DNA from 3 places in the Solibacillus sp. FSL H8-0523 genome. Region 3 is predicted to be linked to each of the others. Evidence: a T-box and tRNA genes for the amino acid it is inferred to sense, from the RefSeq annotation. Region 3 holds a T-box; the other regions hold tRNA genes.

Region 1 (10,150 bases), 950 kb from region 3:
GGTCGCCATAACGCAGTATCGGTTTTAGCTGCATTCTTTATCGTTTCGTATGTATGGATTATTGCGTTAGTCGTCTTTACACCACTTACAGTTTGGGCACTACTTGTGTTACTAAGTATTAAAAAGCCAATCGACGCCGTAAAATTATTCCGTGCTAAAGAAAAACCATTAGAAGTAATGCCTGCCATGAAATATACCGCGCAGACAAATACCATTTTTGGTTTCCTATTAGCAATTGGCTTACTAGCTTCATATTTTATCTAACAAACAAAAGCTGTACAAAGCGTATCGATTTACGCCTTGTACAGCTTTTTTAATGTTCTTCATTCACATGGTCAATACATGTTCACCGTCACCTTTTATAGCTTCGCGTACGCAACAATCGCATCATGCAAAAGGCGAGTTGCCCCTTCACCAACCTGGCTATCGTAATACGTTGTAAAGCGGTCATCATACAGATACATTTGCGCTAATCCAACATGTGCTTCCTTCGTATACTTTTTCCAGTAAAAGCTTAACCAGCGTTTGTGCAGTTCTGCTACTTCCATTGCCACTTCACTTGTCGCGTCATTCTCTACTATTGCTTCTTGTAAACGCATAAATAATTGTTGCTCTAACTGTTGTACAGCTTCGTACTGCGCTTCTGTCATGTCCTTTAATTTACCGTAGCCTTCTAGCACTTGCTGTTGGCCGTATTTTTTGCGAATTTCCTCGCCATATTTTTGCTCGTTGTCTTCAATTAACTTATTCTTAAATGCCTCAAATTTTTGTTCGTTTGTCATTGTTGTTTCCCCTTCCATCGTACTAATTGTTTGGTTGATTGTTTGTAGTAAGCCATCTAAATAACTGCGCTTTTGTTCAAGCAACCTTTGTTGATTTTTTAGCGCCTCTTTTACTTCAAAATCAGGATTTTCAAGTAATCCCTTAATTTGCTCTAGCTTAAAATCCAGCGCTCGGTAAAACAAAATTTGCTGCAAGCGGTCAATATCTGCCTGACTGTACTGGCGGTAACCATTTTGTGCGACCATTGAAGGCTTGAGTAATCCGATTTCATCATAATAGCGCAGTGTACGTGCACTGACACCCGATAATTTTACTAATTCATTTATAAGCAATACAATCACCTCTAAGGATTACTATAAAGTGTAACGTAACGTGAAGGTCAACGAAAAAAATAATTTTTATTTGAACTTTTTACCCCATTCAAAACTCTTACTTATAGAGAGGTGAACACGATGACAATTACCAAGCTGGTGAAAAAAGCAAAAAAAGGCCATAAAGATGCCCTCGTACAGCTTATTATGCAAGAACAGCAGCAATTTTACCATTTAGCCTATACGTATGTCGGCAACGAGCATGACGCACTCGATGCCCTTGAACAAATGATTGTTATTTTATACGAAAAAATTCATCAGCTCAAAGACGACACAGCGTTTTATAGCTGGAGCAAAACCATTTTGGTGAATGAATGCCGTGCCATCCTGAAAAAAAAGCACCGCGTCATTTTTATTGAGGATGAAGAATCGATCGAATTAACCGTCAATCCAATCGATCAACTCGATGATGAACTAACGCTCGAACATTATTTAACGATACTATCACCGGTGCATAAAGAAGCGATTCAGCTCAAATATCTACTCGATTACAATTACGAAACAATTGCTGAACTTACGAACGTTTCAATCGGTACCGCCAAAACCCGCGTATTTTATGCACTCAAAAAGCTACGGGCACATTTTGGAGAGGAGAATTTCCATGAATAAATTTGATCAGCAAAAAGCGAAACTAAACGATATCCCAGTACCAGAACAGCTTGAACAACGCTTACACAACGCCTTAGCAAAGCAATCTCAATCTAAAAGAGGGAGCAAAAAAGCCGCTCTTGCCCTACTAGTAACCGCAGCTCTTGCTTTATTATTCATTTCTTTTAATATGAATACATTCGCCTACTACGGCAAAAAACTATTCGGCTATGAACAGCTCATGGATGACACACTCGCAAAGCTAAACGAAACAGGTGCCGGCCAAGTCGTCGATGAGTCTCTCGTATTACAAGATGGAACAACCGTAACTATCGAAGGTGTGCTTTCCGATGCCAATCGCTTTATTATCTATTACAAGGCGCACAATCCGGTAAAATCATTAGAAAATGGTATTACATTTACAAAATTAACTGGTTTTTTAACCAACCATTTGCCAAGCAGCACGTATGTATTAAGCAGTGATCAACATACATTAACGGGTATTGCGAGTTATGATGCCGTTAATCCATTTGCCAAAAAACTCACGGTTTCTTTATATGACGATGCCCATAACGAATATGATTTCACATTCAAATATAACGCGAACGACGCACTCGCACCAACTTTGAAACATACGATTAATGAAAAAATCAAAACGGATATTGGTACGTTCACGATTAAAAAATTAACAACAACAAATGCCTCAACACTCATTACAGGAACTTTCAATAAAACAATCGATCGAACATTTCCAATACCTAGAGATTTTGTATTATACGCAGATGACAAAGCAATCCCAGTAAAAGAAAGCAGTATGCAAAGTTCCTTATTTAGTGGCTACACCATGGATCTATTATTTGACACCATTCCTGCTGACACAAAAAAACTCGAATTAAAGCTCGAGCAATCTTATTCAAAAGAGACAATTGATGTGGCCATTCCATTAAACCCTCTACCTGAAACAATCGTGGGGCCAAAAAACTTACAAATTTTAAATGCTTCTATACAGGATGGCATTACAGAAATTACGATTAGCTCCGAACCAAATGTAATTTTTGATGAGGTATCATTACAAACTCCCGACGGTAAGGTATCGCTTCAAACAACGAAAGGTTTTCACGAAAGCGATGCAGGCTATATCCGTACGTTACAATTTAATACAACAAATGAAGGTACCGATTTGCTTATAAAAAATATGTACTTCCTTGAGATGCAAACCGATACAATTACTATCCTCGATTAATTAACAAAAGCGTAGTCATGAATTGTTTTTCACGACTACGCTTTTGATTTCATCCATACTTGTAATTTTTCTATAAAAGGCATGCTATACATCTGTGGCAATGTTTGCATCTGATCTAAACCTAGTTCCTGACGATCATTTACTTTTACATCTGCTTGATAATAGTAACCGGTTACAGGTGCTTGCTCCTTCTCCCCACTTGCTAATTCGTAAAACTGGTGCAATTTCATTCGGTATATCCCGTCTAGCTCTTCTCGCTGAATTTGAAATCGCTCAAAGCCATTTTTGATTTCATAAACAAACACATTCGCAAATTCATAATCCTTTATTTGCTTATCGTCTATCTGATAAGCAATTACGCCTAAGCTATTTAATTCATCACCTGTTACATTTAAACCTAATTCTTCATTTAACTCTCTTACACCATCTAAAACCGTTTCGGTTGCCAGTAAATGGCCAGCAGCCGTAATATCATACTGACCAGGATAATCCTTCTTACATTGACTACGGAGCTGTAAATAAATCATCCATTCATCTTCTACCTTCTCAATCACCCAACAGTGAAATACTTCATGCCAAAAGCCCTTTTCATGTACTTCATCACGCAATGCCGTACCTATTTTATTATATTGTTCATTAAAAATCGCTAAACATTCTGTCATCTTCTTCATCCTCCGTTTTATTGGACCAAAAAAACGCTAAGCACTTAAATAAATGCTTAGCGTTTTCTATCTGCCTATGTATGACCCGTACGGGATTCGAACCCGTGTTACCGCCGTGAAAGGGCGGTGTCTTAACCACTTGACCAACGGGCCGTGGCGGAGAATGAGGGATTTGAACCCTCGCGCCGGTTACCCGACCTACACCCTTAGCAGGGGCGCCTCTTCAGCCTCTTGAGTAATTCCCCTAATTAAAAAATGGCTCCGAAGGCAGGACTCGAACCTGCGACCTGCCGGTTAACAGCCGGATGCTCTACCAACTGAGCTACTTCGGAACAGTCTTATATGGTGGGCCTAAATGGACTCGAACCATCGACCTCACGCTTATCAGGCGTGCGCTCTAACCAGCTGAGCTATAGGCCCTTTTTAAAAACTGGAGCGGGTGATCGGAATCGAACCGACAACATCAGCTTGGAAGGCTGAGGTTTTACCACTAAACTACACCCGCAAATGGTGGGTTTGGACGGAATCGAACCGCCGACACTTAGAGCTTCAATCTAATGCTCTACCAACTGAGCTACAAACCCACAAATGGCGGTCCCGACCGGGATCGAACCGGCGATCTCCTGCGTGACAGGCAGGCATGTTAACCGCTACACCACGGGACCATTTGGTTGCGGGGATAGGACTTGAACCTATGACCTTCGGGTTATGAGCCCGACGAGCTACCACTGCTCCACCCCGCGACAATATTATTAAGTTTATTATCGCCTGTTCTGAGTTCTACTTAGTTGACATCAACTTCGTTCCTCAGTTGCTGCTAATCGCTATCTTCGTTTAGCGATTTGCTCCACCCCGCGATAATACTATTTAACTTTTTTCGAGCTGTTCTCACCTGTAAATTATGGAGGAGGTAGAGGGATTCGAACCCCCGCGCGGTGTTACCCGCCTGTCGGTTTTCAAGACCGATCCCTTCAGCCGAACTTGGGTATACCTCCATGTTAATTATATGATTTACTGGTGGACCTTACAGGACTCGAACCTGTGACCGGACGGTTATGAGCCGTCTGCTCTAACCAACTGAGCTAAAGGTCCTTAAGATGGCTACCGAGGGAGTCGAACCCACGACCTTTCGGGTATGAACCGAATGCTCTAGCCAGCTGAGCTAGGTAGCCAGGATCTTTATTGGTTAATTTATGGTGGAGCCTAGCGGGATCGAACCGCTGACCTCCTGCGTGCAAGGCAGGCGCTCTCCCAGCTGAGCTAAGGCCCCATATAGTGGTCGGAATGACAGGATTCGAACCTACGACCCCTTGGTCCCAAACCAAGTGCTCTACCAAGCTGAGCTACATTCCGGAAAATGGTGCGCTCGACAGGACTTGAACCTACAACCTTCTGATTCGTAGTCAGATGCTCTATCCAATTGAGCTACGAGCGCAATTATTTATTTAAAAGATGGTGCCGAGGGCCGGAATCGAACCGGCACGGTGATCACTCACCGCAGGATTTTAAGTCCTGTGCGTCTGCCAGTTCCGCCACCCCGGCATTTTTTGGAGCGGAAGACGAGGTTCGAACTCGCGACCCCCACCTTGGCAAGGTGGTGTTCTACCACTGAACTACTTCCGCAAAATGCATAAGCTATTTTTATCTGACAGTATATGAAATTAAAATGGTGCGGGTGAAGGGAGTCGAACCCCCACGCCTTGCGGCGCTAGATCCTAAGTCTAGTGCGTCTGCCAATTCCGCCACACCCGCAGCAGACAAATATAAAACTGGTGAGCCATGAAGGACTCGAACCTTCGACCCTCTGATTAAAAGTCAGATGCTCTACCAACTGAGCTAATGGCTCTCTAAAGTGGTGCCGGCGAAAGGAGTCGAACCCTCGACCTACTGATTACAAGTCAGTTGCTCTACCAACTGAGCTACACCGGCATTTTAGAAATGGTGGAGGATGACGGGCTCGAACCGCCGACCCCCTGCTTGTAAGGCAGGTGCTCTCCCAGCTGAGCTAATCCTCCTGGGTATTAAAGTTACACTGTAAAGTGCTTGTCCTTTCTCTTAAGGACAAGATTTATATTATCAGCATTTGAGAAACAATGCAATACTTTTTTGAAACTTTTTTTAAAAATAATATTTCCTTCAAAGTTTCCCAGTAACTAGCCTTGTTTCCTAATGAAAACGATTACTTGGCATAACGAAATTTTAATATGATTACCCATTTTTTTCAACACTTGTTTTGCATTTTTATAAAATATTTTTTATTATATTAGTAAATTAATACGTCACAATGCCCAATTACAAAGGGAATCCGTTCATTCTTACAGTTAAATCCCCTTTAATTGTAGGTTATTTTATAATTATATCAAAACTCTAAATATTACCTGCTTATTTTTTTTAACATTATCTATTCGCTCTAATTTTTCAGCATACTTAACATAACCTATAACCTCTGAAAAAATTAGTGTCGGTATTTGATACATTAATTGTCCATAAATCGCGTTTGCTATTTTTAAAATTGTATCATTCCCCTGCTCTACCTGCTTTACAATCCGTTGCACCTTATAGTCCATTTTCGCTAAATTCGCCTGCGCAACTTCTTCAAAATTATCAAAAATTGCTTCATGTCCAGCAAAAACAGTCGATACATGTAAGTTTAAACATTGTTCAATCGATTTACGTTGCTGCCATACTGTCGGCAATAATGATTTGTTTGCATCAAAATCAATGAGTGCATTTGTCGTTCCTTTTTCAATAATTAAATCCCCTGTAAATAGCCAGTCTGTTTGTTGATCATATAGCGAAATCGAATCCAATGAATGTCCTGGTGTCTCTAAAACGAGTAAATCCCCGATAAAATCCTGCGCTTGAATAGGTTGTACAAATGTTTGAATTCGTAAACCTTCATCATTATATAGTGTTTTATACATTTTTTCTATACGCGTCTTCATGAGATCTTCGCAGCCATAGTATGTATACAATTCCTCAAAAAATTGAATTTTAGTATGCTGATATTGTTCTGTCAATGCTAAACGTTCTATTGCGGAAGGATGGGCAAATACCGGCATTTTCTTTGTCTCTATAATTTTATTAACCATTCCAATATGATCAGTATGATGATGCGTTAAAATAATTTGATCTATATCCGTTAAATCAAATCCATATTCAGCTAGCTTTTTATAAAAAAATGTTTCGTATTCAACTGAATCTATTCCCGCATCAATTAGAGTCAGTCTATTTTGAGACTCATATAAATAACAATTGATATTGGTCATTTGTCCGTATCTCTCTGGGTAAATAATGGGATACACTTTTTTACCTTTATATTCAAATATTGAACTCATTTCTAAATCCTCCATAATCCCATTTACGGTATAATCTTCGGAATAATAAATTACTATCGAACAAAAGTATATCGTTTCTAATTAAATATGAAAAGGAGTTCTACTATAAACGCGTTAGCTTCTAAATTTCAGTAGCTTGTAACCCCTCATCATGCACTTCAAACAAAGGATTTATCTTCGTTGCACTATTTTATCAAACTTAGAAATACCAGAAGTTTATTATTTCCACTGGAAACAGGCTAGTACTATAGAAACCGTAGAAGGTCCAGCGCAATTATTTAGAAACTCTAGCATTTAAAGCTGAGGTAGCTAATCAATCTGAACTATATATACAAAAAACTTTACCGCTCTTAGCCAATCCCGTCAAAGCCCTTTACAGATTAGAAAGAGTTGCTACAGTTCGGATTTACCCAACCGGTACATACCAATTTCGAACAGAATTTTATGACTGGTTTTCAAGCTGAACTATTCATTAAAACACCATCAATACTTGAATCCGACAAGATTACCATAGCAAATTGCCAACTTCCTATTCGTCAGTTAGAAGAAATTAATCATGTATACTAAGTAACAATTTAAAGCCTCTCGCAAAAAAATTACTTTAACGCTTGCCTCCAAAAAAGCGAGCGCCTTCACTTTTACACAAGACATTAATGAACCTCTATAACACAAAAAAACGCTAAGCACTTGAATAAATGCTTAGCGTTTTCTATCTGCCTATGTATGACCCGTACGGGATTCGAACCCGTGTTACCGCCGTGAAAGGGCGGTGTCTTAACCACTTGACCAACGGGCCGTGGCGGAGAATGAGGGATTTGAACCCTCGCGCCGGTTACCCGACCTACACCCTTAGCAGGGGCGCCTCTTCAGCCTCTTGAGTAATTCCCCTAATAAAAAAATGGCTCCGAAGGCAGGACTCGAACCTGCGACCTGCCGGTTAACAGCCGGATGCTCTACCAACTGAGCTACTTCGGAACAGTCTTATATGGTGGGCCTAAATGGACTCGAACCATCGACCTCACGCTTATCAGGCGTGCGCTCTAACCAGCTGAGCTATAGGCCCTTTTTAAAAACTGGAGCGGGTGATCGGAATCGAACCGACAACATCAGCTTGGAAGGCTGAGGTTTTACCACTAAACTACACCCGCAAATGGTGGGTTTGGACGGAATCGAACCGCCGACACTTAGAGCTTCAATCTAATGCTCTACCAACTGAGCTACAAACCCACAAATGGCGGTCCCGACCGGGATCGAACCGGCGATCTCCTGCGTGACAGGCAGGCATGTTAACCGCTACACCACGGGACCATTTGGTTGCGGGGATAGGACTTGAACCTATGACCTTCGGGTTATGAGCCCGACGAGCTACCACTGCTCCACCCCGCGACAATATTATTAAGTTTATTATCGCCTGTTCTGAGTTCTACTTAGTTGACATCAACTTCGTTCCTCAGTTGCTGCTAATCGCTATCTTCGTTTAGCGATTTGCTCCACCCCGCGACAATACTATTTAACTTTTTTCGAGCTGTTCTCACCTGTAAATTATGGAGGAGGTAGAGGGATTCGAACCCCCGCGCGGTGTTACCCGCCTGTCGGTTTTCAAGACCGATCCCTTCAGCCAAACTTGGGTATACCTCCATGTTAATTATATGATTTACTGGTGGACCTTACAGGACTCGAACCTGTGACCGGACGGTTATGAGCCGTCTGCTCTAACCAACTGAGCTAAAGGTCCTTAAGATGGCTACCGAGGGAGTCGAACCCACGACCTTTCGGGTATGAACCGAATGCTCTAGCCAGCTGAGCTAGGTAGCCAGGATCTTTATTGGTTAATTTATGGTGGAGCCTAGCGGGATCGAACCGCTGACCTCCTGCGTGCAAGGCAGGCGCTCTCCCAGCTGAGCTAAGGCCCCATATAGTGGTCGGAATGACAGGATTCGAACCTACGACCCCTTGGTCCCAAACCAAGTGCTCTACCAAGCTGAGCTACATTCCGGAAAATGGTGCGCTCGACAGGACTTGAACCTACAACCTTCTGATTCGTAGTCAGATGCTCTATCCAATTGAGCTACGAGCGCAATTATTTATTTGAAAGATGGTGCCGAGGGCCGGAATCGAACCGGCACGGTGATCACTCACCGCAGGATTTTAAGTCCTGTGCGTCTGCCAGTTCCGCCACCCCGGCATTTTTTGGAGCGGAAGACGAGGTTCGAACTCGCGACCCCCACCTTGGCAAGGTGGTGTTCTACCACTGAACTACTTCCGCAAAATGCATAAGCTATTTTTATCTGACAGTATATGAAATTAAAATGGTGCGGGTGAAGGGAGTCGAACCCCCACGCCTTGCGGCGCTAGATCCTAAGTCTAGTGCGTCTGCCAATTCCGCCACACCCGCAGCAGACAAATATAAAACTGGTGAGCCATGAAGGACTCGAACCTTCGACCCTCTGATTAAAAGTCAGATGCTCTACCAACTGAGCTAATGGCTCTCTAAAGTGGTGCCGGCGAAAGGAGTCGAACCCTCGACCTACTGATTACAAGTCAGTTGCTCTACCAACTGAGCTACACCGGCATTTTAGAAATGGTGGAGGATGACGGGCTCGAACCGCCGACCCCCTGCTTGTAAGGCAGGTGCTCTCCCAGCTGAGCTAATCCTCCTGGGTATTAAATAAGCGAAGCGACGTCCTACTCTCACAGGGGGAAACCCCCAACTACCATCGGCGCTAAAGAGCTTAACTTCTGTGTTCGGTATGGGAACAGGTGTGACCTCTTTGCCATCGCCACTTCACTTATTAAGTTGAAAGAATTTATTCTTTCAAAACTGGATAAACGTTTCATTGATGTTCATAAATTGTGGTTAAGTCCTCGACCGATTAGTATTCGTCAGCTCCACACATCACTGCGCTTCCACCTCGAACCTATCTACCTGATCGTCTTTCAGGGGTCTTACTTACTTGCGTAATGGGAAATCTCATCTTGAGGGGGGCTTCATGCTTAGATGCTTTCAGCACTTATCCCGTCCACACATAGCTACCCAGCGATGCTCTTGGCAGAACAACTGGTACACCAGCGGTGTGTCCATCCCGGTCCTCTCGTACTAAGGACAGCTCCTCTCAAATTTCCTACGCCCACGACGGATAGGGACCGAACTGTCTCACGACGTTC
Region 2 (10,150 bases), 610 kb from region 3:
ATTCTTTCCCTTCTAGTGAAGGGTCAAGCGTTAGTGGTTCGTTACAGTACATACACATATCGACACGGCCTAAAACTTTTGTCCATTTACCGCATTCCGGGCATACTACGGGCACAGCCTTCGTGGACAATAAACCAATCCAACCATAAACAGCCGTACTGCCGATAATACAAAGAAGCCCAAGTGAAATGAATACTAATGATAAGATTGCGCTGTCTTTAAAGAAAATCGCTCCATACATAATAATGAAGCCAATGAAAATAAGGGATAATGCAAATGAACGGATTTTATTTATTTTACTATTATATTTTTTCATTTTAATTGCCTCCTAATCTAAAGTATACTATAACATAATTTGGATTTAATTTAGTAGATGTGAAAGAATTTGGATAATTTGTTGATACTTTGGTTTTCGCTGGAGATTTAACCAATAGGGAAAGGAAATAATCTCTTGATGTCGAAATCTATAAAGACCTGTAAGAAAATTAATAGAAATTTTTGATAAGTATTGAAATCCATGAAATTGATAAAATTAATGTCAGAATTAGCTAGTTAATTTGTCTTAGAGCATTTACAATAACTAAATAAATATAAAGTAGTAACGAAACTTATAGGAGGATTTGAAATGGAACATATTTTAAGACCAATTTATCAAGAGCGCGCAAGTCAGCCAGATACATTGGGTGTTATATTGATTAATAAGCGTGAGGGCGCGGAAAATATGACGGACACATTTGATGCTGTTCTTCTTATTATAGTAAAAGAAAGTGACACGCCTATGTATTCGAAGCATTATACATATGGTGATGCAAAGATGGTCATGCATATTGTAACGGAAGAGCGTTTACGTAAATGGATCTTCATTGGTTCGAACCGTCGCCTAGTAGACTGGTTATTCCACGGAAAAATTATGTTTGATCGTAATGAGTTCTTATTTAAGTTACGTTCAGAGATGCAAGAATTCCCATTCTTTGGCCGCAAGTTAAAAACAGGTATTCAATTCGCTCAACTAATTCGTCGTTATCAAGAGGGAAAAGAGTTATTTGAGGACGAGCATTATTTAGATGCCTATAATCACGTTGTAGCTTCGTTACATCATTTAGGTCGTCTTTCAATTATTGATAGCGGACATTACCCAGAAGTTACTGTATGGGCACAAGTAAAACGCAATGACCCTGCAATCTATAAATTATATGAAGAGTTAATCATGAGCAGTGAAAGTTTAGAAAAGCGTTTAGAGCTTTTATTCTTAGCGAGTGAGTTCTTAATTAATGCAAGAACGAATGATGGCGCGCAGCATCTTTTAGAAACAATGCTTTCGCAACCATCGTGGACAATTCAAGAAATGCATGATCATGCGGAGTTAAGTTATTACTCTACGGATTTAGAAGTGTTTGTTGAATATTTAATTGACCGAGGACTAGTGTTAGTAGATGAAGTCATTGCAAAGAATGAAGCAATCTTCCACCGTAATTATTATGTAGACCGACAATTTATTGAAAGTGAATATGGGCTATAGTATAGTATTTCAGGGCGTGTTAAACGCCCTAAAAACTTTTTTTAGAAAAAGAGTTGACGTTTTAATAAAAAGTATTGTAATATATTAATTGTCGCTAAGACGTCTTCGTAAAACAACATAAACAATCACTTGAATTGCTCAAAAAACTTTTTCGAAAAAGTTGTTGACAATGAAAAGAAAAAATGTTAAATTAGAGAAGTCGCAAAAACGACACACGAAAAAATGAACCTTGAAAACTGAACAAGCAACGTTAATGAAAAACAAGTTTCTTAAATGAAACAAACAATAGATTTCAACTTTAATTAGTTGGATCGCTAGCAAAGCAAATGAGCTTTCAAACTAACTATTATGGAGAGTTTGATCCTGGCTCAGGACGAACGCTGGCGGCGTGCCTAATACATGCAAGTCGAGCGAATGATTAGAGAAGCTTGCTTCTCTCTGATTTAGCGGCGGACGGGTGAGTAACACGTGGGTAACCTACCCTATAGACTGGGATAACTTCGGGAAACCGGAGCTAATACCGGATAATACTTCGAAACACATGTTTTGAAGTTGAAAGATGGTTTCGGCTATCACTATAGGATGGACCCGCGGCGCATTAGCTAGTTGGTGAGGTAACGGCTCACCAAGGCAACGATGCGTAGCCGACCTGAGAGGGTGATCGGCCACACTGGGACTGAGACACGGCCCAGACTCCTACGGGAGGCAGCAGTAGGGAATCTTCCACAATGGACGAAAGTCTGATGGAGCAACGCCGCGTGAGTGAAGAAGGATTTCGGTTCGTAAAACTCTGTTGCAAGGGAAGAACAAGTAGCGTAGTAACTGGCGCTACCTTGACGGTACCTTGTTAGAAAGCCACGGCTAACTACGTGCCAGCAGCCGCGGTAATACGTAGGTGGCAAGCGTTGTCCGGAATTATTGGGCGTAAAGCGCGCGCAGGTGGTTCCTTAAGTCTGATGTGAAAGCCCCCGGCTCAACCGGGGAGGGTCATTGGAAACTGGGGAACTTGAGTGCAGAAGAGGATAGTGGAATTCCAAGTGTAGCGGTGAAATGCGTAGAGATTTGGAGGAACACCAGTGGCGAAGGCGACTATCTGGTCTGTAACTGACACTGAGGCGCGAAAGCGTGGGGAGCAAACAGGATTAGATACCCTGGTAGTCCACGCCGTAAACGATGAGTGCTAAGTGTTGGGGGGTTTCCGCCCCTCAGTGCTGCAGCTAACGCATTAAGCACTCCGCCTGGGGAGTACGGTCGCAAGACTGAAACTCAAAGGAATTGACGGGGGCCCGCACAAGCGGTGGAGCATGTGGTTTAATTCGAAGCAACGCGAAGAACCTTACCAGGTCTTGACATCCCATTGACCACTGTAGAGATACAGTTTTCCCTTCGGGGACAACGGTGACAGGTGGTGCATGGTTGTCGTCAGCTCGTGTCGTGAGATGTTGGGTTAAGTCCCGCAACGAGCGCAACCCTTGTTCTTAGTTGCCATCATTTAGTTGGGCACTCTAAGGAGACTGCCGGTGATAAACCGGAGGAAGGTGGGGATGACGTCAAATCATCATGCCCCTTATGACCTGGGCTACACACGTGCTACAATGGACGATACAAACGGTTGCCAACCCGCGAGGGGGAGCTAATCCGATAAAATCGTTCTCAGTTCGGATTGTAGGCTGCAACTCGCCTACATGAAGCCGGAATCGCTAGTAATCGTGGATCAGCATGCCACGGTGAATACGTTCCCGGGCCTTGTACACACCGCCCGTCACACCACGAGAGTTTGTAACACCCGAAGTCGGTGAGGTAACCTTTATGGAGCCAGCCGCCGAAGGTGGGATAGATGATTGGGGTGAAGTCGTAACAAGGTAGCCGTATCGGAAGGTGCGGCTGGATCACCTCCTTTCTAAGGATTATTTCGGAAATCTTCTCTTGGAGAAGATACTCATTAACGTTTGCTGTTCAGTTTTGAAGGTTCATTCTTAATTGAATGAGATACTTCAAAACATTGTTCTTTGAAAACTGGATAAAACGACATTGATAAGTAATAAACAAACAATAGATCAAGAAATTGGTCGTGCAATATCCTTAAAATCTTAAATCTTCTGATTTAAGTTTAACTTTTGGTTAAGTTAATAAGGGCGCACGGTGGATGCCTTGGCACTAGGAGTCGATGAAGGACGGCACTAACACCGATATGCCTCGGGGAGCTGTAAGTAAGCTTTGATCCGGGGATTTCCGAATGGGGGAACCCACTATCTTTAATCGGATAGTACACTCACGTGAATTCATAGCGTGTTTGAGACAGACGCAGGGAACTGAAACATCTAAGTACCTGCAGGAACAGAAAGAAAATTCGATTCCCTGAGTAGCGGCGAGCGAAACGGGAAGAGCCCAAACCAAAGAGCTTGCTCTTTGGGGTTGTAGGACACTCAATACGGAGTTACAAAAGAATGATTTAGGCGAAGCGACTTGGAAAGGTCCGCAAAATAAGGTAAAAGCCCTGTAGCCCAAAAGTTATTCCCTCCTGAGTGGATCCTGAGTACGGCGGAACACGTGAAATTCCGTCGGAATCCGGGAGGACCATCTCCCAAGGCTAAATACTACCTAGTGACCGATAGTGAACCAGTACCGTGAGGGAAAGGTGAAAAGCACCCCGGAAGGGGAGTGAAATAGATCCTGAAACCGTGTGCCTACAAGTAGTTAGAGCCCGTTAATGGGTGATAGCGTGCCTTTTGTAGAATGAACCGGCGAGTTACGATTACGTGCGAGGTTAAGTTGAGAAGACGGAGCCGCAGCGAAAGCGAGTCTGAATAGGGCGAATTAGTACGTGGTCGTAGACCCGAAACCAGGTGATCTACCCATGTCCAGGGTGAAGGTGAGGTAACACTTACTGGAGGCCCGAACCCACGCACGTTGAAAAGTGCGGGGATGAGGTGTGGGTAGCGGAGAAATTCCAATCGAACCTGGAGATAGCTGGTTCTCTCCGAAATAGCTTTAGGGCTAGCCTCGTGATTGAGAATACTGGAGGTAGAGCACTGTTTGGACTAGGGGGGCATCTCGCTTTACCGAATTCAGACAAACTCCGAATGCCAGATATTTATACACGGGAGTCAGACTGCGAGTGATAAGATCCGTAGTCAAGAGGGAAACAGCCCAGACCACCAGCTAAGGTCCCAAAGTAATCGTTAAGTGGAAAAGGATGTGGCGTTGCTTAGACAACCAGGATGTTGGCTTAGAAGCAGCCATCATTTAAAGAGTGCGTAATAGCTCACTGGTCGAGTGACGCTGCGCCGAAAATGTATCGGGGCTAAACGATTCACCGAAGCTGTGGATGCATCCGTATGGATGCGTGGTAGGAGAGCGTTCTAAGGGCGTTGAAGTCAGACCGGAAGGACTGGTGGAGCGCTTAGAAGTGAGAATGCCGGTATGAGTAGCGAAAGACGGGTGAGAATCCCGTCCACCGTATGACTAAGGTTTCCTGAGGAAGGCTCGTCCGCTCAGGGTTAGTCGGGACCTAAGCCGAGGCCGATAGGCGTAGGCGATGGACAACAGGTTGATATTCCTGTACCACCTCCTCACCGTTTGAGAAATGGGGGGACGCAGTAGGATAGGGTAAGCACGCCGTTGGTTGCGCGTGTTCAAGCAGTAAGGTGTGTATGTAGGCAAATCCGCATACTTTAACATTGAGCTGTGATGACGAGTCCGTATGGACGAAGTTCCTGATTTCACACTGCCAAGAAAAGCCTCTATCGAGGTGAGAGGTGCCCGTACCGCAAACCGACACAGGTAGTCGAGGAGAGAATCCTAAGGTGTGCGAGAGAACTCTCGTTAAGGAACTCGGCAAAATGACCCCGTAACTTCGGGAGAAGGGGTGCTCTGTTAGCGTGCAAGCGTGAGAGAGCCGCAGTGAATAGGCCCAGGCGACTGTTTAGCAAAAACACAGGTCTCTGCAAAACCGTAAGGTGACGTATAGGGGCTGACGCCTGCCCGGTGCTGGAAGGTTAAGAGGAGTGGTTAGCGCAAGCGAAGCTGCGAATTGAAGCCCCAGTAAACGGCGGCCGTAACTATAACGGTCCTAAGGTAGCGAAATTCCTTGTCGGGTAAGTTCCGACCCGCACGAAAGGCGTAACGATCTGGGCACTGTCTCAACGAGAGACTCGGTGAAATTATAGTACCTGTGAAGATGCAGGTTACCCGCGACAGGACGGAAAGACCCCGTGGAGCTTTACTGTAGCCTGATATTGAATTTTGGTACAACTTGTACAGGATAGGTAGGAGCCAGAGATCCCGGAGCGCCAGCTTCGGAGGAGGCGTCAGTGGGATACTACCCTGGTTGTATTGAACTTCTAACCCATGCCCCTTAGCGGGGTAGGAGACAGTGTCAGGCGGACAGTTTGACTGGGGCGGTCGCCTCCTAAAGAGTAACGGAGGCGCCCAAAGGTTCCCTCAGAATGGTTGGAAATCATTCGTAGAGTGTAAAGGCATAAGGGAGCTTGACTGCGAGACCTACAAGTCGAGCAGGGTCGAAAGACGGGCTTAGTGATCCGGTGGTTCCGCATGGAAGGGCCATCGCTCAACGGATAAAAGCTACCCCGGGGATAACAGGCTTATCTCCCCCAAGAGTCCACATCGACGGGGAGGTTTGGCACCTCGATGTCGGCTCATCGCATCCTGGGGCTGTAGTCGGTCCCAAGGGTTGGGCTGTTCGCCCATTAAAGCGGTACGCGAGCTGGGTTCAGAACGTCGTGAGACAGTTCGGTCCCTATCCGTCGTGGGCGTAGGAAATTTGAGAGGAGCTGTCCTTAGTACGAGAGGACCGGGATGGACACACCGCTGGTGTACCAGTTGTTCTGCCAAGAGCATCGCTGGGTAGCTATGTGTGGACGGGATAAGTGCTGAAAGCATCTAAGCATGAAGCCCCCCTCAAGATGAGATTTCCCATTACGCAAGTAAGTAAGACCCCTGAAAGACGATCAGGTAGATAGGTTCGAGGTGGAAGCGCAGTGATGTGTGGAGCTGACGAATACTAATCGGTCGAGGACTTAACCACAATTTATGAACATCAATGAACCGTTTATCCAGTTTTGAAAGAATAAAAATATTAAAAAATGCTTGACTGAATAAGTTATACATAATATAATAAATAATGTCTTTCGAATAGTCTAGTGATGATGGCAAAGAGGTCACACCCGTTCCCATACCGAACACGGAAGTTAAGCTCTTTAGCGCCGATGGTAGTTGGGGGTTTCCCCCTGTGAGAGTAGGACGTCGCTAGGCTAGTATATAATTATTCCGAAGTAGCTCAGTTGGTAGAGCATCCGGCTGTTAACCGGCAGGTCGCAGGTTCGAGTCCTGCCTTCGGAGCCATCTAAATCTTGGAGAGTTGTCCGAGAGGCCGAAGGAGCACGATTGGAAATCGTGTATGCGGGTAACACTGTATCAAGGGTTCGACTCCCTTACTCTCCGCCAGGCAATTTAGTATGGCCCGTTGGTCAAGTGGTTAAGACACCGCCCTTTCACGGCGGTAACACGGGTTCGAATCCCGTACGGGTCACCATTTATATTTTTTATATCCAGCATGGAGGATTAGCTCAGCTGGGAGAGCACCTGCCTTACAAGCAGGGGGTCGGCGGTTCGAGCCCGTCATCCTCCACCATTTAATTAAATAGTATTGTCGCGGGGTGGAGCAGTGGTAGCTCGTCGGGCTCATAACCCGAAGGTCATAGGTTCAAGTCCTATCCCCGCAACCAAATGGTCCCGTGGTGTAGCGGTTAACATGCCTGCCTGTCACGCAGGAGATCGCCGGTTCGATCCCGGTCGGGACCGCCATTTTTTTAATTATTACATACGTGGGTTTGTAGCTCAGTTGGTAGAGCATTAGATTGAAGCTCTAAGTGTCGGCGGTTCGATTCCGTCCAAACCCACCATATATGTTGCCGGTGTAGCTCAGTTGGTAGAGCAACTGACTTGTAATCAGTAGGTCGAGGGTTCGACTCCTTTCGCCGGCACCATTACCCTGGAGGGGTAGCGAAGTGGCTAAACGCGGCGGACTGTAAATCCGCTCCTTAGGGTTCGGCGGTTCGAATCCGTCCCCCTCCACCATATCTTTACAGGGGCATAGTTTAAAGGTAGAACTACGGTCTCCAAAACCGTCAGTGTGGGTTCGATTCCTACTGCCCCTGCCATTTTAAGATTCAAATAAGTATAATGGCGGTTGTGGCGAAGTGGTTAACGCACCGGATTGTGATTCCGGCATTCGTGGGTTCAATTCCCATCAGTCGCCCCATTCTTTATTTAGGTTTAAGAAGTAAAATTATATGATAGTGGCGGTTGTGGCGAAGTGGTTAACGCACCGGATTGTGATTCCGGCATTCGTGGGTTCAATTCCCATCAGTCGCCCCATTCTTAATATAATAAATATGAAATTTTTGGGGTATAGCCAAGCGGTAAGGCAACGGATTTTGATTCCGTCATGCCCTGGTTCGAATCCAGGTTCCCCAGCCATTTTTGCGGAAGTAGTTCAGTGGTAGAACACCACCTTGCCAAGGTGGGGGTCGCGAGTTCGAACCTCGTCTTCCGCTCCAAATATGGCGGCATAGCCAAGTGGTAAGGCACAGGTCTGCAACACCTCTACCACCGGTTCAAATCCGGTTGCCGCCTCCATATTTTTTAGATCAAATCGGTTAAGCCGATTTTTTTTATACCCATTTTCTTGCCGATATGGCGGAATTGGCAGACGCGCCGGACTCAAAATCCGGTTCCTTCGGGAGTGTCGGTTCGACCCCGACTATCGGTATCAGATCGATAAGGTGAATTGCCAAAAACCTTATCAAATGAAGACTTCTAGTATTTATACTAGGGGTCTTTTTTTATTGGAGTTTCCTTCAAATAGAGATTGAAACAGAAAATCTCCTTTACAAACAGAATAATTGTGTTTTTAACTGAAATACTACGTGTTTTTTTATAGCATGTTAGAAAGAATTACTTTAGAATTGACATGATGATGTGAGAAATGGATTTAACGAATTTAATTTAAATAACTGAAATTATGAATAGATGAAAGAAGGTAATGGAATGAATGCAGTAGTAAATTTAAAATGGATTGAAGCAGCAAATTACGAGGAAATGAGCAAGCTTGCGGCGGATATGTTTAAAGCGGAATTAAAGCACAATCCAAAAATGGTATTAGGTTTAGCAACAGGTGGGACACCAGAAGGCTTTTATAAAGAACTAGTTGAGGCGTATCAAGCTGGAGAAATTTCATTTGAACAGGCACAGTCTTACAACTTAGATGAATACGTTGGGATTAATCCTACAAATGAAGCGAGCTACCATTACTATATGGATCAAAATCTATTTAATCACGTTGATATGAAGCGTGAGAATATCCATGTGCCAAAAGGGGATACAGCGGACTTACAAGCGGCTGCCGCGCACTATGATGAGATGATTGAGGCAGCTGGTGGTGTTGATATTCAGCTATTAGGTATTGGCATAAACGGACATATTGGTTTTAATGAGCCAGGTACACCATTTACATTAGGGACAAATGTTGTAGAACTGACAGAGTCGACACGTGATGCGAATAAAATTTATTTCAATTCAATCGATGAAGTGCCAACATATGCCATTACAATGGGTATTCAAACAATCATGAATGCGAAGAAAGTCGTTTTATTAATTTCAGGTGCATCAAAGCAGGAAGCCATGGATCGTCTGCGTAGCGGTGAAGTGACAGAGGACTTCCCAGCAAGTGCCCTGCACAATCACAAAGATGTAACAGTGATTTATACAGGTGTAAAATAATGATGAGGAGTGCTTAAATGCACTCCTCATTTTTTAATGGTCGTAATAAATACTCCGGCAATAACGGCAATCCCTCCAATAATTTGTGCCATGAGTAATTGTTCATCTAAAAACAGAACAGCAAAAATTGTCGCAAACACTGGAATGAAGTTTAAGTAGATCCCGGCTTTGTTGGCCCCTAATGCGACAACGCCCGTATTCCAGCTTAGGAACGCAACAATCGAGGCAATGATCCCGACATAGAAAATAGCACCAATTGTAGAAGCACCCCAAGTAATCGCTTGAGACGTCGTTAACAGCTCATATCCGGTAAATGGGAGTAACATGAGTGCGCCAAGTGCAATGGTCACTAAGAACGTTGAGTAGCCTGGTAGCTTGCCTGCGTATTTCTTAATTAGTAATGAATACACACTCCAACAAATGACAGCGACTAATACAATTAGGTCCCCTTTGTTAAATGAAAAGGCAAGTAAGCTTTCCATTAAACCGCCTGAAATGATGAATAGCACACCCGCTAGTGACAAGAGTGTTCCAAATAACTGAAACTTCGTTAAACGTTCCTTTAAGAAAATAAAACTAAGTATGTAAATAATAATTGGCGTTGATGAGTTCATTAAGGATGCATTAATGGACGTAGTGTAATGCAGGCCAATATAAACGAGCGTATTAAATGTAGCAACCCCGGTTAATGCTAAAATAAGGACGGCACCAAAATGCTTTTTTAGCATTGGCCATTCCTTTTTGGTACGGCTATAGGCAATGGGGAAAAAGATGATAAAGGCGACAATCCAGCGTAGAAATGCAAGTGTAATCGGCGGAATATCGCCA
Region 3 (10,150 bases):
CGATGTCGGCTCATCGCATCCTGGGGCTGTAGTCGGTCCCAAGGGTTGGGCTGTTCGCCCATTAAAGCGGTACGCGAGCTGGGTTCAGAACGTCGTGAGACAGTTCGGTCCCTATCCGTCGTGGGCGTAGGAAATTTGAGAGGAGCTGTCCTTAGTACGAGAGGACCGGGATGGACACACCGCTGGTGTACCAGTTGTTCTGCCAAGAGCATCGCTGGGTAGCTATGTGTGGACGGGATAAGTGCTGAAAGCATCTAAGCATGAAGCCCCCCTCAAGATGAGATTTCCCATTACGCAAGTAAGTAAGACCCCTGAAAGACGATCAGGTAGATAGGTTCGAGGTGGAAGCGCAGTGATGTGTGGAGCTGACGAATACTAATCGGTCGAGGACTTAACCACAATTTATGAACATCAATGAACCGTTTATCCAGTTTTGAAAGAATAATTCTTTCAAATAATCTAGTGATGATGGCAAAGAGGTCACACCTGTTCCCATACCGAACACAGAAGTTAAGCTCTTTAGCGCCGATGGTAGTTGGGGGTTTCCCCCTGTGAGAGTAGGGCGTCGCTAGGTAATCGTAAAACCACTGAGAAATCAGTGGTTTTTTTGTTGTTATAAATAATTATTTTTGCTTAAATATAGGTAATTATTATGAGTTTCTACTATAGTAATGTACACGCTTACATTGATAAGGTGTATAATTTTAATATGAGTACCATTTCTAAAAAGAATGGTATTAAGCATGCTAAAGGATAGTTATCATTTTGTTTAGATATTATTTTATATGGGCAAAATGATAAATTAATTAGTAGGAATTTATTAGCTGAACTAGAGAATACCAATGGGATTTTAATATTCCGAATTATTTTACTTTTCTAAGATTCTTGACAGTGGGTGACTACGTTGTTAACCTTACAATAATATTCTTTTCTAATAGGAGGCATTCTCAAAAATGTGGGAAACAAAATTTGCTAAAGAAGGTTTAACATTTGATGACGTATTATTAGTACCAGCACATTCTGAAGTATTACCAAAGGACGTTAATTTATCTGTGCAATTAACTGATAACATTAAGTTAAACATTCCAATGATCTCTGCAGGTATGGATACAGTTACAGAAGCAAAAATGGCGATTGCAATGGCTCGTCAAGGCGGGTTAGGGATTATCCATAAAAACATGAGCATTGATGAACAAGCGGAAGAAGTAGAAAAAGTAAAACGCTCTGAGAACGGTGTTATTACAAACCCATTCTTCTTAACGCCAGAACATCAAGTATTTGATGCAGAGCACTTAATGGGCAAATACCGCATTTCAGGTGTCCCTATTGTAAACAACATGGAAGATCAAAAATTAGTTGGGATTATTACAAATCGTGATTTACGCTTTATTTCAGATTATTCTTTAAAAATTGATGATGTTATGACAAAGGAAGATTTAATTACAGCAGCTGTAGGAACGACTTTAGAAGATGCTGAAAAAATTCTTCAACAATACAAAATCGAAAAATTACCAATCGTTGATGATGAAGGTAAATTAACTGGTTTAATCACAATCAAGGATATCGAAAAAGTAATCGAATTCCCGAACGCTGCTAAAGATAAACATGGTCGTTTAGTAGTTGGTGCAGCAGTAGGTGTTTCTAAAGATACAATGATGCGTATTGCAAAACTTGTGGAAGCGCAAGTAGATATTATCGTAATTGATACAGCACACGGTCACTCTCAAGGTGTATTAAACACAATTAAAGACATCCGTACAGCGTATCCTAACTTAGACATTATCGCAGGTAACGTAGCAACAGCTGAAGGTACGCGTGCTTTATTTGATGCAGGGGCTGACGTAGTTAAAGTAGGTATTGGACCAGGTTCTATTTGTACAACTCGTGTTGTTGCAGGTGTTGGTGTACCTCAAATTACAGCAGTATACGATGCAGCTTCAGTTGCTCGCGAATATGGTAAAGCAATTATCGCTGATGGTGGTATTAAGTACTCTGGTGATATCGTAAAAGCTTTAGCAGCTGGCGGTCACATCGTAATGCTTGGTTCACTTTTAGCAGGTACTTCTGAATCTCCAGGGGATACAGAAATCTTCCAAGGACGTCGCTTCAAAGTTTATCGCGGTATGGGTTCACTTGGTGCAATGGAAAAAGGTTCAAAAGACCGTTACTTCCAAGAAGACGCGAAAAAATTAGTGCCAGAAGGTATTGAAGGTCGTCTTCCTTACAAAGGGCCTTTAGCAGATACAATTCACCAATTAATCGGCGGTATTCGCGCTGGTATGGGATACTGCGGAGCACCTGATTTAGAATACTTACGTGAAAAATCACAATTCATTAAAATGACAGGTGCTGGCTTACGTGAGTCACATCCACACGATGTACAAATTACGAAGGAAGCACCAAACTATTCAATGTAATAATTATAAAATGAACCTTTCAAACGCTACTTTCGTCATAACTTGATGAGAGTAGCGTTTTTTTATTAATAACAGGGCACATTCGTCTATATATGTATGATAAAATGACGTAGACAAGAGATTAAAAAATTTGGAGGTAGCTTTGTGAAAAAGGTAAATAAACAAACAATGTTAAGCTTTATGTTGATTCCTGTATTACTTTTAAGCATGTTGACGTTAGCACCTGCTAAGGCAAATGCAGCGGGTGATTTAGGCTTAACGGTAGACGCAGCAATATTAATAGATGCTGACACAGGAAAAATTTTATATGAGCAAAATGCAGAAACAGCTTTAGGTATTGCAAGTATGACGAAAATGATGACGGAGTACTTATTATTAGATGCTATTAAAGAAGGTTCAATTACGTGGGAGCAACAATATAATGTAAACGAATATACACATAAACTTTCTCATAATCGTTTATTAAGTAATGTTCCACTACGTGCAGACGGTACATATTCGATTAAAGAATTATATGAAGCAATGGCCATCTATTCTGCCAATGCAGCAACAATCGCAATCGCCGAGACAATCGCAGGAACAGAAGCTGAATTTTTAAAGTTAATGAATAAAAAAGCAGAAGAGCTTGGTTTAGAAAACTATAAATTCGTTAACACAACAGGATTAAATAACTCAGATTTAATGGGTATGCACCCAGCAGGTACAGGGGAAAATGATGAAAATGTGATGCCCGCGAAATCGGTGGCGAAATTAGCATATAATTTATTAAAAGATCACCCTGAAATGTTAGAAACGGCGAAAATCCCAAAAAAGGTTTTCCGTGAAGGTACAGAAGATGCAATTAACATGTCAAACTGGAACTTCATGTTACCAGGTCTTGTCTATGAATACGAAGGTGTAGATGGATTAAAAACAGGTACAACTGATTTTGCCGGTCACACGTTCACAGGTACGGCGAAACGTGGCGATACGCGCTTAATCGCAGTTGTCATGAAAGCGGTAGATTCAAAAGGTGTAGGCTCTTACAAAGCGCGTTTTGATGCAACAGCAAAATTATTTGACTACGGTTTTGGTCAATTTTCAAAACAAGAAATTATTCCAGCAAACTATACATTTGAAGAGCAAAAAACGCTTACTGTAACAAAAGGGAAAGCAGACGACGTAAAAATCGCTGTGAAAGAACCGATTACAGTGATGGTAAAAACCACGGATAAAGATGCGTACTCACCATCATTAGTATTAAATACAGAAGAGCTTGAAGCTGGAGTTGAAAAGGATCAAGTTGTTGGTCAAGTCATCGTTGAACGTACAGAGGGCACAGATTACGGCTATATTGATGGTTCTGAAATTACAGCAGATGTTGTCACAACAGAAGCAGTTGAGCGCGCAGGCAAGCTCTCACTGTTCTTCCAAGGAATCGGTAACTTCTTCAGTAATTTATGGAACGGTGTCTTTGGTTTTGCAAACCCAACTTTATAATTTAGTAAGAGTGTTTTTATAAGTGAGCTACTTATAAAAATGCTCTTTTTTTGTTGGACAAATTTTAGTCTAAGCTCTGAACTCATATAGTGTTGTTATGGAGGGATGAGCATGTGTGGTATTGCCGGAATTATTGATTTTACCAAGGATATATCCGAGCAACGGCTTATTAATAAAATGACAGAAACATTAGCACATCGGGGCCCAGATAGTGAGGGTTATTTTGCTTCAAAACATGCGTTACTTGGGCATAAGCGGCTAGCTATTATTGATTTAGTAACCGGTTCACAGCCGATGACCAAAGGTGTGTATACAATTGTTTATAATGGAGAAGTTTATAATGCAGCCGAGCTTCGTAAGCAGTTAGAAGAGAAGGGGTATCATTTTTTTTCTACATCGGATACAGAAGTAATAGTAACAGCGTATATTGAGTGGAAAGAACACTGCGTTGACTATTTAAATGGGATTTATGCGTTTGCCATATGGGATGCCGACCTAGAACAACTGTTTTTATGTCGTGACCGCTTAGGTGTGAAGCCACTTTTTTATGTGGAAGATCGTACAGGGGTGCTATTTGCTTCGGAAATTAAGGCGCTTCTTGCACACCCATCTGTAAAAGCAGAAGTAGACGAGGATGGGCTTGCAGCACTCTTGAGTTTAGGACCTTCACGAATTACGGGTCATGCCATATTTAAGGGCATTCATGAATTGAAGCCTGCACATATAATGGTGGTTAGGCGTGACAAGGTGACCCGTCAACGTTATTGGGATATTGAAAGTAGAGAACATAAAGACAATGAACAGCAAACGATAGAAAAAGTACATCAATTAGTTTCTGATGCGGTATGTCGTCAGTTAATTAGTGATGTTCCCATTTGCACAATGTTATCAGGTGGTCTAGATTCGAGTATTTTAACTGCTATTGCAGCAAAACAACTTTCTTATACTGATAAAACTTTAGCAACATACTCGGTAGCTTATGAAGAGAATAACGAGCATTTCCAAACGAATGCGTTTCAAACGACACAGGATGAATTTTGGATTGGAAAAATGCAAAAACGGTATGGTACAAAGCATACACAAATTGAATTACAGCAACAAAGTCTTGTCGACGCCTTAACAGAGGCGATACAATTTAAAGATATGCCAAGTATGGCGGATATTGATAGTTCCCTTTATTTATTTTGTAAGGAAATAAAAAAGACGCATTCGGTAGCGTTGTCGGGGGAATGTGCAGATGAGGTATTTGGTGGGTATCCATGGTTTTATTCACAAAAGCAAACTGCATTTCCTTGGCTACGTGCAACAAGTGAACGTGAAGGCTTACTGAGTGAGCATTGGCAAAAGAAATTGCGGTTAACGGACTATTTAGAGAACACATACAACGAAGCGCTCGCACAAATGCCTGAATTTCTAGGCGACCAAGTAGAGCGTGAGCGCCAGCAATTATTTTATTTAAATAATCAATTCTTTATGCAAACCTTGTTAGAGCGTAACGACCGGATGTCGATGGGGGCAGGTGTGGAGGTGCGAGTGCCGTTTGCTGATCATACAATCATTGACTATGTGTGGAATATTCCATGGGAAATGAAAAATAGTGGTGCGATGGAGAAAGGAATTTTACGTCAGGCCTTTCGTGCAGAGTTACCAATAGAAGTGGTAGAGCGCAAGAAAAACCCATATCCTAAAACGTATCATCCACTGTATACAAAGCTTGTCTCGCAGCGGTTAGCAGCAATCTTGCAACAGAAAGACTCTGTGCTGCATGAGTTGTTCGATCGTGCGCAACTAGAACAATTAATTGCCAGTGGTGGAAAGTCATTTCAGGTGCCCTGGTTTGGCCAGCTGATGGCAGGTCCGCAGTTACTAGCGTATTTAATGCAAGTGCATGAATGGGTGGAGCATTACCGAATTAATATTATTTCAACATAAAGCACCATCTATTGTTAAATAACAATAGATAGTGTAATAAGAAGTTACTTTTTTAAGATGCTCCAAATCTGCATTAAATCATGTAATTTTGTTTCGATTGCCTCAAGAGGTAAATAGCCGAATCCTAATAAAAAGGAACGTTTAGAAGGTATTTTAGCCGTTAAATAGTAATTGGATAAGGGCAAAATGTAAATGTCATGTTCATGCGCGATTGTTTGTAATTCAAGTTCTGATCGCTCATGTTCAAATGAAATTAACATATTGGTACCCGCAGCATCGCCTGAAATCGTTATTTGCGGATAGTAGGTTGTGAATAGATCAATGCATTTATCATGCTTTTTGCGATACGTTTTGCGCATGCGATTTAAATGCTTCGCAAAGTGTCCGTCTTTCATAAAGTTCGCTAAAATATGTTGCTCAAAGCGTGGTACGGTCGATGAATAATAATTAAACTGCTCTTGATAACGAGACACAAGCGTTGGTGGTAACACAAAATAAGCAACGCGCAGTGACGGCATCAGTGATTTTGTAAAGGTACTTAAATAAATAACACGGTCATGTTGATCTAAACCTTGCAGCGCAGGAATTGGTTTTCCTATATAACGAAACTCGCTGTCATAGTCATCTTCAATAATATAGCGATCGGGTTCTTTTGCGGCCCATTTTAATAACTGTGTACGGCGATTCGCAGATAGAACAGCGCCGGTTGGAAATTGGTGTGATGGTGTCACGTAAACAACATTGGCGTTTGTTTGTTGGAGTTGTTCAATAATAAGCCCATCTTGATCAACATCAATTGGAATTGCTAATTGTGCGAGCTGTGTTCTTGGAATCGGTGAATAGCCTGGGTTTTCAAGTGCTAATAACACATCCACTTCAAGTAGCTTTAAAATCATCGGTAACAGTTGCTCGGTACCGGAACCGATAACAATTTGCTCTGGTTGACACTGGATTCCACGAGATTGATGAAGATAGTTCGCAATTTCAATGCGTAGGGCGAGTTCTCCCTGGCGTTCACCCGTTTGTAGTAAATGCTTGAAGGGCATGTCGAGTACATCCTTTGCGTACTTACGCCAAATCGTAAATGGAAAAGCATCCTCATCAATTTTTGCCGTTGAAAAATCGGTTGTAAAAGTCGTTTGCTGCAACGTTTGCTGAAGTGGTAAAATGGGCGCTGCTTCGCGGTAAGGTAAACTATCCACTTCCTCCACGAAATAGCCAATACGAGGCTTGGACATAATATAACCTTCTGCCTGTAACTGCGCATAGGCAAGTTCGACGGTCGTTTGACTAATCGTAAAAAATTCGGCTAATTCTCGTTTTGATGGTAAGCGTGTGCCTACGTCTAATTGATTATTGGTGATGGCGTTTTTTATACCGATATAAAGTTGTTCGTATAATGGAATTGTTTGTTCTTTATTGAGCTGGAAAAATAACATAAAAACCCTCCTCAACTGACTTGCTTAAAATGTTAATTTTAATCATAATGAACAATGCTAGGGAAGTATAGCTTATTTTTGTGAAATCCTTGAATACTTTAGCGGTAACTTGCAATAACGTATGGTTTATAGTACAGTAAGTGTAAATTTATAAATGAATTCGATGATAGGAAGTAGTAGCAAGCGCGTTTTTTCAAAGAGAGTCAGCGGGTGGTGGAAGCTGATAAAAACACTTGTGAATCCGTCCTTGAGATGCCTTTTTCGAAACGTTAGTAGATTAAGGCCGGCTGACCAAAGTCGTTATGATTTAAGTGGAATAGAATGTTTTCTATTCAATTAGGGTGGCAACGCGGGTAGCTCTCGTCCCTTTTATAGGGATTGAGGGCTTTTTTGTGTTCAATTCGCTAACACGTTAACGCGCGAAAGTGCTCAGGGTCATCAATTTCATCAACTTTAGGAGGAATGAACATGTTAGATATTAAACGTGTCCGTGAAAATTTTGACGAAGTAAAACGAATGCTTCTTACACGTAATGAGGATTTAGGGAACTTAGATAAGTTTGAAGGCCTTGATACGAAGCGTCGTGAGTTAATCGCAAAAACAGAAGAGTTAAAAGCAGAGCGTAACAAAGTGTCTGAGCAAATTTCTGTCATGAAACGTAACAAAGAAGATGCAACAGAAGTAATCGCACGTATGCGTACAGTAGGCGACGAAATTAAAGCATTAGATGCCGAGTTAAATGCCATTGAAGAAGAGTTCAAGGATATGATGATGCGCTTACCAAACATCCCACATGAGTCTGTGCCAGTTGGAACAGAAGAGGATGACAATGTAGAAGAATACACTTGGGGTGACGTGCCACAATTTGATTTTGAAACAAAAGCACACTGGGATATCGCGAAAGATTTAGATATTGTAGACTTCGAGCGTGGCGCAAAAGTTACAGGTAGCCGTTTCTTATTCTATAAAGGCTTAGGCGCACGACTTGAGCGTGCGTTAATTAACTTCATGATGGACCTACATTCTGATAACCACGGTTACACAGAAATGTTACCTCCACAAATCGTTAACCGCGATTCATTAACAGGTACAGGCCAATTACCGAAGTTTGAGGAAGACGTATTCAAGCTAGTACGTGAAGAAGACGAAATGGATTACTTCTTAATTCCAACGGCTGAAGTACCAGTAACAAACTATTACCGTGATGAAATTTTAGCAGCAGAAAACTTGCCACAAGCATTCACTGCATACAGTGCAAACTTCCGTTCAGAAGCAGGTTCTGCAGGCCGTGATACACGTGGTTTAATTCGTCAACACCAATTCAACAAAGTAGAATTAGTACGCTTTGTAAAACCAGAAGATTCTTATGCGCAATTAGAGCTTCTTACTGGCCATGCAGAAAAAGTATTACAACTTTTAGGCTTACCTTACCGTAAATTAAAAATGTGTACGGCTGATTTAGGCTTCACCGCTGCAAAAAAATACGATTTAGAAGTATGGATTCCAGCGCAAGATATGTACCGTGAGATTTCTTCTTGTTCAAACTTTGAAGATTTCCAAGCGCGTCGTGCCAACATCCGTTTCCGTCGTGAAGCAGGAGCAAAACCAGAATATGTACACACATTAAATGGTTCAGGCTTAGCAATTGGTCGTACGGTTGCTGCGATTTTAGAAAACTACCAAACAGCAGATGGATCAGTCGTGATTCCTGAAGCGTTACGTCCATACATGGGTGGCGTGGAAGTTATTTCTGCAAAATAATCATATTTACACCAGCTTACTTTTTCCAGTAGGTTGGTGTTTTTTGTTTGGCTATTCATTTACGTGCACAGTGAAATTTGTTATATTCTAGGAAATTAATGTATTTTCAAATGAATTTAAGCGAGGGGTGTTTTGTGTGCAGTTTCCAAAGCAAGTAGAAATTATTGAAGTTGGTCCGCGTGATGGTTTGCAAAACGAAAAAAAATTTGTTGAAACAGAACAAAAAAAGCAACTCGTTGAACGATTAGCACAAGCAGGCTTTTCACGGATTGAAACCGCTTCTTTTGTCCACCCAAAAGCGGTACCACAAATGAAGGATGCACTAGAACTAGCAAACTTCAGTCGCGAGCTGGATATAACATTTTTAGCATTAACGCCAAATCAAAAGGCATTATCGCGTGCAATTGAAGTAGGCGTTCCCCAAATTGCTGTTTTTGTCGGTGCGAGTGAAACCTTTAATGAAAAAAATATTAATCGTTCGATCGCAGATTCCTTAGCAGAATGTGCAGAGGTATTTAAAAAAGCGAAACAGCACAATCTCTTCATTCGTGGCTATGTGTCGATGTGTTTTGGTTGTCCATATGAGGGGGCGGTATCTTACGAGCAGGTGAAGCGGGTGGTTAGCCATTTTGCGGAGCACGGGGTTGATGAAATTTCGATTGGGGATACAAATGGGCAGGCCAACCCTAAAATCGTTTTTGAGCGTTTTTCACAATTGACAGGAGATTTTCCAGGAATGACGTTTGTCGCGCATTTTCATGATACCAATGGTTTTGCTTATGCCAATATCCTAGCCGCACTACAAGCCGGGGTGACAAAGTTTGATAGTTCCGTTGCAGGTCTTGGTGGTTGTCCATTTTCTCCTGGTGCAACAGGCAATGTCGCAACGGAGAAAGTCGTACAGCTCTTTTCTGAAATGGGTATTGAAACCGGAATTGATGAAGTGAAATTAAAAGAAGCCGTTTTGTATGCGAAAATGCTTAAATAAAGACAAAAAGTAGCTAGAAGATTAGCTACTTTTTTTCATGGTTTTCAGTGTATAAAGCACAATCCAAATGATAAAAATCACGCCTGTTAAACTCACTAAATACCCCGAGGCACCAAATGCATCATAAAGCCATT

What was found. A T-box is a leader RNA that pairs with one kind of tRNA and senses whether it is charged. The one in region 3 lies ahead of serS (serine--tRNA ligase), so its partner is inferred to be a tRNA-Ser.
Region 1: it encodes a tRNA-Ser, which carries the amino acid that the T-box ahead of serS (serine--tRNA ligase) is inferred to sense. The anticodon was not compared.
Region 2: it encodes a tRNA-Ser, which carries the amino acid that the T-box ahead of serS (serine--tRNA ligase) is inferred to sense. The anticodon was not compared.

Annotation. Positions count from the first base shown of each region.
Region 1 covers NZ_CP150291.1:3,211,587-3,221,736, forward strand. The annotation lists gene NSQ62_RS15975 (1,4-dihydroxy-2-naphthoate polyprenyltransferase) at 1-264, shown strand, start outside; gene NSQ62_RS15980 (MerR family transcriptional regulator) at 360-1,124, opposite strand; gene NSQ62_RS15985 (sigma-70 family RNA polymerase sigma factor) at 1,236-1,763, shown strand; gene NSQ62_RS15990 (DUF4179 domain-containing protein) at 1,756-2,985, shown strand; gene NSQ62_RS15995 (NUDIX domain-containing protein) at 3,021-3,647, opposite strand; tRNA gene NSQ62_RS16000 (tRNA-Glu) at 3,729-3,800, opposite strand; tRNA gene NSQ62_RS16005 (tRNA-Ser) at 3,802-3,892, opposite strand; tRNA gene NSQ62_RS16010 (tRNA-Asn) at 3,904-3,979, opposite strand; tRNA gene NSQ62_RS16015 (tRNA-Ile) at 3,991-4,067, opposite strand; tRNA gene NSQ62_RS16020 (tRNA-Gly) at 4,079-4,152, opposite strand; tRNA gene NSQ62_RS16025 (tRNA-Phe) at 4,156-4,231, opposite strand; tRNA gene NSQ62_RS16030 (tRNA-Asp) at 4,237-4,312, opposite strand; tRNA gene NSQ62_RS16035 (tRNA-Met) at 4,316-4,390, opposite strand; tRNA gene NSQ62_RS16040 (tRNA-Ser) at 4,550-4,642, opposite strand; tRNA gene NSQ62_RS16045 (tRNA-Ile) at 4,663-4,739, opposite strand; tRNA gene NSQ62_RS16050 (tRNA-Met) at 4,746-4,819, opposite strand; tRNA gene NSQ62_RS16055 (tRNA-Ala) at 4,842-4,917, opposite strand; tRNA gene NSQ62_RS16060 (tRNA-Pro) at 4,924-5,000, opposite strand; tRNA gene NSQ62_RS16065 (tRNA-Arg) at 5,006-5,082, opposite strand; tRNA gene NSQ62_RS16070 (tRNA-Leu) at 5,101-5,189, opposite strand; tRNA gene NSQ62_RS16075 (tRNA-Gly) at 5,196-5,270, opposite strand; tRNA gene NSQ62_RS16080 (tRNA-Leu) at 5,315-5,399, opposite strand; tRNA gene NSQ62_RS16085 (tRNA-Lys) at 5,418-5,493, opposite strand; tRNA gene NSQ62_RS16090 (tRNA-Thr) at 5,501-5,576, opposite strand; tRNA gene NSQ62_RS16095 (tRNA-Val) at 5,587-5,662, opposite strand; gene NSQ62_RS16100 (MBL fold metallo-hydrolase) at 6,002-6,985, opposite strand; tRNA gene NSQ62_RS16105 (tRNA-Glu) at 7,710-7,781, opposite strand; tRNA gene NSQ62_RS16110 (tRNA-Ser) at 7,783-7,873, opposite strand; tRNA gene NSQ62_RS16115 (tRNA-Asn) at 7,885-7,960, opposite strand; tRNA gene NSQ62_RS16120 (tRNA-Ile) at 7,972-8,048, opposite strand; tRNA gene NSQ62_RS16125 (tRNA-Gly) at 8,060-8,133, opposite strand; tRNA gene NSQ62_RS16130 (tRNA-Phe) at 8,137-8,212, opposite strand; tRNA gene NSQ62_RS16135 (tRNA-Asp) at 8,218-8,293, opposite strand; tRNA gene NSQ62_RS16140 (tRNA-Met) at 8,297-8,371, opposite strand; tRNA gene NSQ62_RS16145 (tRNA-Ser) at 8,531-8,623, opposite strand; tRNA gene NSQ62_RS16150 (tRNA-Ile) at 8,644-8,720, opposite strand; tRNA gene NSQ62_RS16155 (tRNA-Met) at 8,727-8,800, opposite strand; tRNA gene NSQ62_RS16160 (tRNA-Ala) at 8,823-8,898, opposite strand; tRNA gene NSQ62_RS16165 (tRNA-Pro) at 8,905-8,981, opposite strand; tRNA gene NSQ62_RS16170 (tRNA-Arg) at 8,987-9,063, opposite strand; tRNA gene NSQ62_RS16175 (tRNA-Leu) at 9,082-9,170, opposite strand; tRNA gene NSQ62_RS16180 (tRNA-Gly) at 9,177-9,251, opposite strand; tRNA gene NSQ62_RS16185 (tRNA-Leu) at 9,296-9,380, opposite strand; tRNA gene NSQ62_RS16190 (tRNA-Lys) at 9,399-9,474, opposite strand; tRNA gene NSQ62_RS16195 (tRNA-Thr) at 9,482-9,557, opposite strand; tRNA gene NSQ62_RS16200 (tRNA-Val) at 9,568-9,643, opposite strand; rRNA gene rrf (5S ribosomal RNA) at 9,658-9,773, opposite strand; rRNA gene NSQ62_RS16210 (23S ribosomal RNA) at 9,839-10,150, opposite strand, start outside.
Region 2 covers NZ_CP150291.1:3,557,426-3,567,575, reverse strand. The annotation lists gene NSQ62_RS17920 (YgzB family protein) at 1-316, opposite strand, end outside; gene NSQ62_RS17915 (nucleotidyltransferase-like protein) at 626-1,519, shown strand; rRNA gene NSQ62_RS17910 (16S ribosomal RNA) at 1,865-3,419, shown strand; rRNA gene NSQ62_RS17905 (23S ribosomal RNA) at 3,639-6,566, shown strand; rRNA gene rrf (5S ribosomal RNA) at 6,678-6,793, shown strand; tRNA gene NSQ62_RS17895 (tRNA-Asn) at 6,808-6,883, shown strand; tRNA gene NSQ62_RS17890 (tRNA-Ser) at 6,894-6,985, shown strand; tRNA gene NSQ62_RS17885 (tRNA-Glu) at 6,999-7,073, shown strand; tRNA gene NSQ62_RS17880 (tRNA-Val) at 7,097-7,172, shown strand; tRNA gene NSQ62_RS17875 (tRNA-Met) at 7,192-7,266, shown strand; tRNA gene NSQ62_RS17870 (tRNA-Asp) at 7,270-7,345, shown strand; tRNA gene NSQ62_RS17865 (tRNA-Phe) at 7,368-7,443, shown strand; tRNA gene NSQ62_RS17860 (tRNA-Thr) at 7,452-7,527, shown strand; tRNA gene NSQ62_RS17855 (tRNA-Tyr) at 7,535-7,618, shown strand; tRNA gene NSQ62_RS17850 (tRNA-Trp) at 7,628-7,701, shown strand; tRNA gene NSQ62_RS17845 (tRNA-His) at 7,727-7,802, shown strand; tRNA gene NSQ62_RS17840 (tRNA-His) at 7,843-7,918, shown strand; tRNA gene NSQ62_RS17835 (tRNA-Gln) at 7,946-8,020, shown strand; tRNA gene NSQ62_RS17830 (tRNA-Gly) at 8,026-8,100, shown strand; tRNA gene NSQ62_RS17825 (tRNA-Cys) at 8,106-8,179, shown strand; tRNA gene NSQ62_RS17820 (tRNA-Leu) at 8,231-8,312, shown strand; gene nagB (glucosamine-6-phosphate deaminase) at 8,591-9,322, shown strand; gene NSQ62_RS17810 (DMT family transporter) at 9,349-10,150, opposite strand, start outside.
Region 3 covers NZ_CP150291.1:21,321-31,470, forward strand. The annotation lists rRNA gene NSQ62_RS00060 (23S ribosomal RNA) at 1-399, shown strand, start outside; rRNA gene rrf (5S ribosomal RNA) at 459-574, shown strand; gene guaB (IMP dehydrogenase) at 954-2,417, shown strand; gene NSQ62_RS00075 (D-alanyl-D-alanine carboxypeptidase family protein) at 2,562-3,896, shown strand; gene asnB (asparagine synthase (glutamine-hydrolyzing)) at 4,008-5,828, shown strand; gene NSQ62_RS00085 (PLP-dependent aminotransferase family protein) at 5,873-7,267, opposite strand; T-box leader at 7,422-7,638, shown strand; gene serS (serine--tRNA ligase) at 7,736-9,028, shown strand; gene NSQ62_RS00095 (hydroxymethylglutaryl-CoA lyase) at 9,165-10,016, shown strand; gene NSQ62_RS00100 (YwaF family protein) at 10,038-10,150, opposite strand, start outside.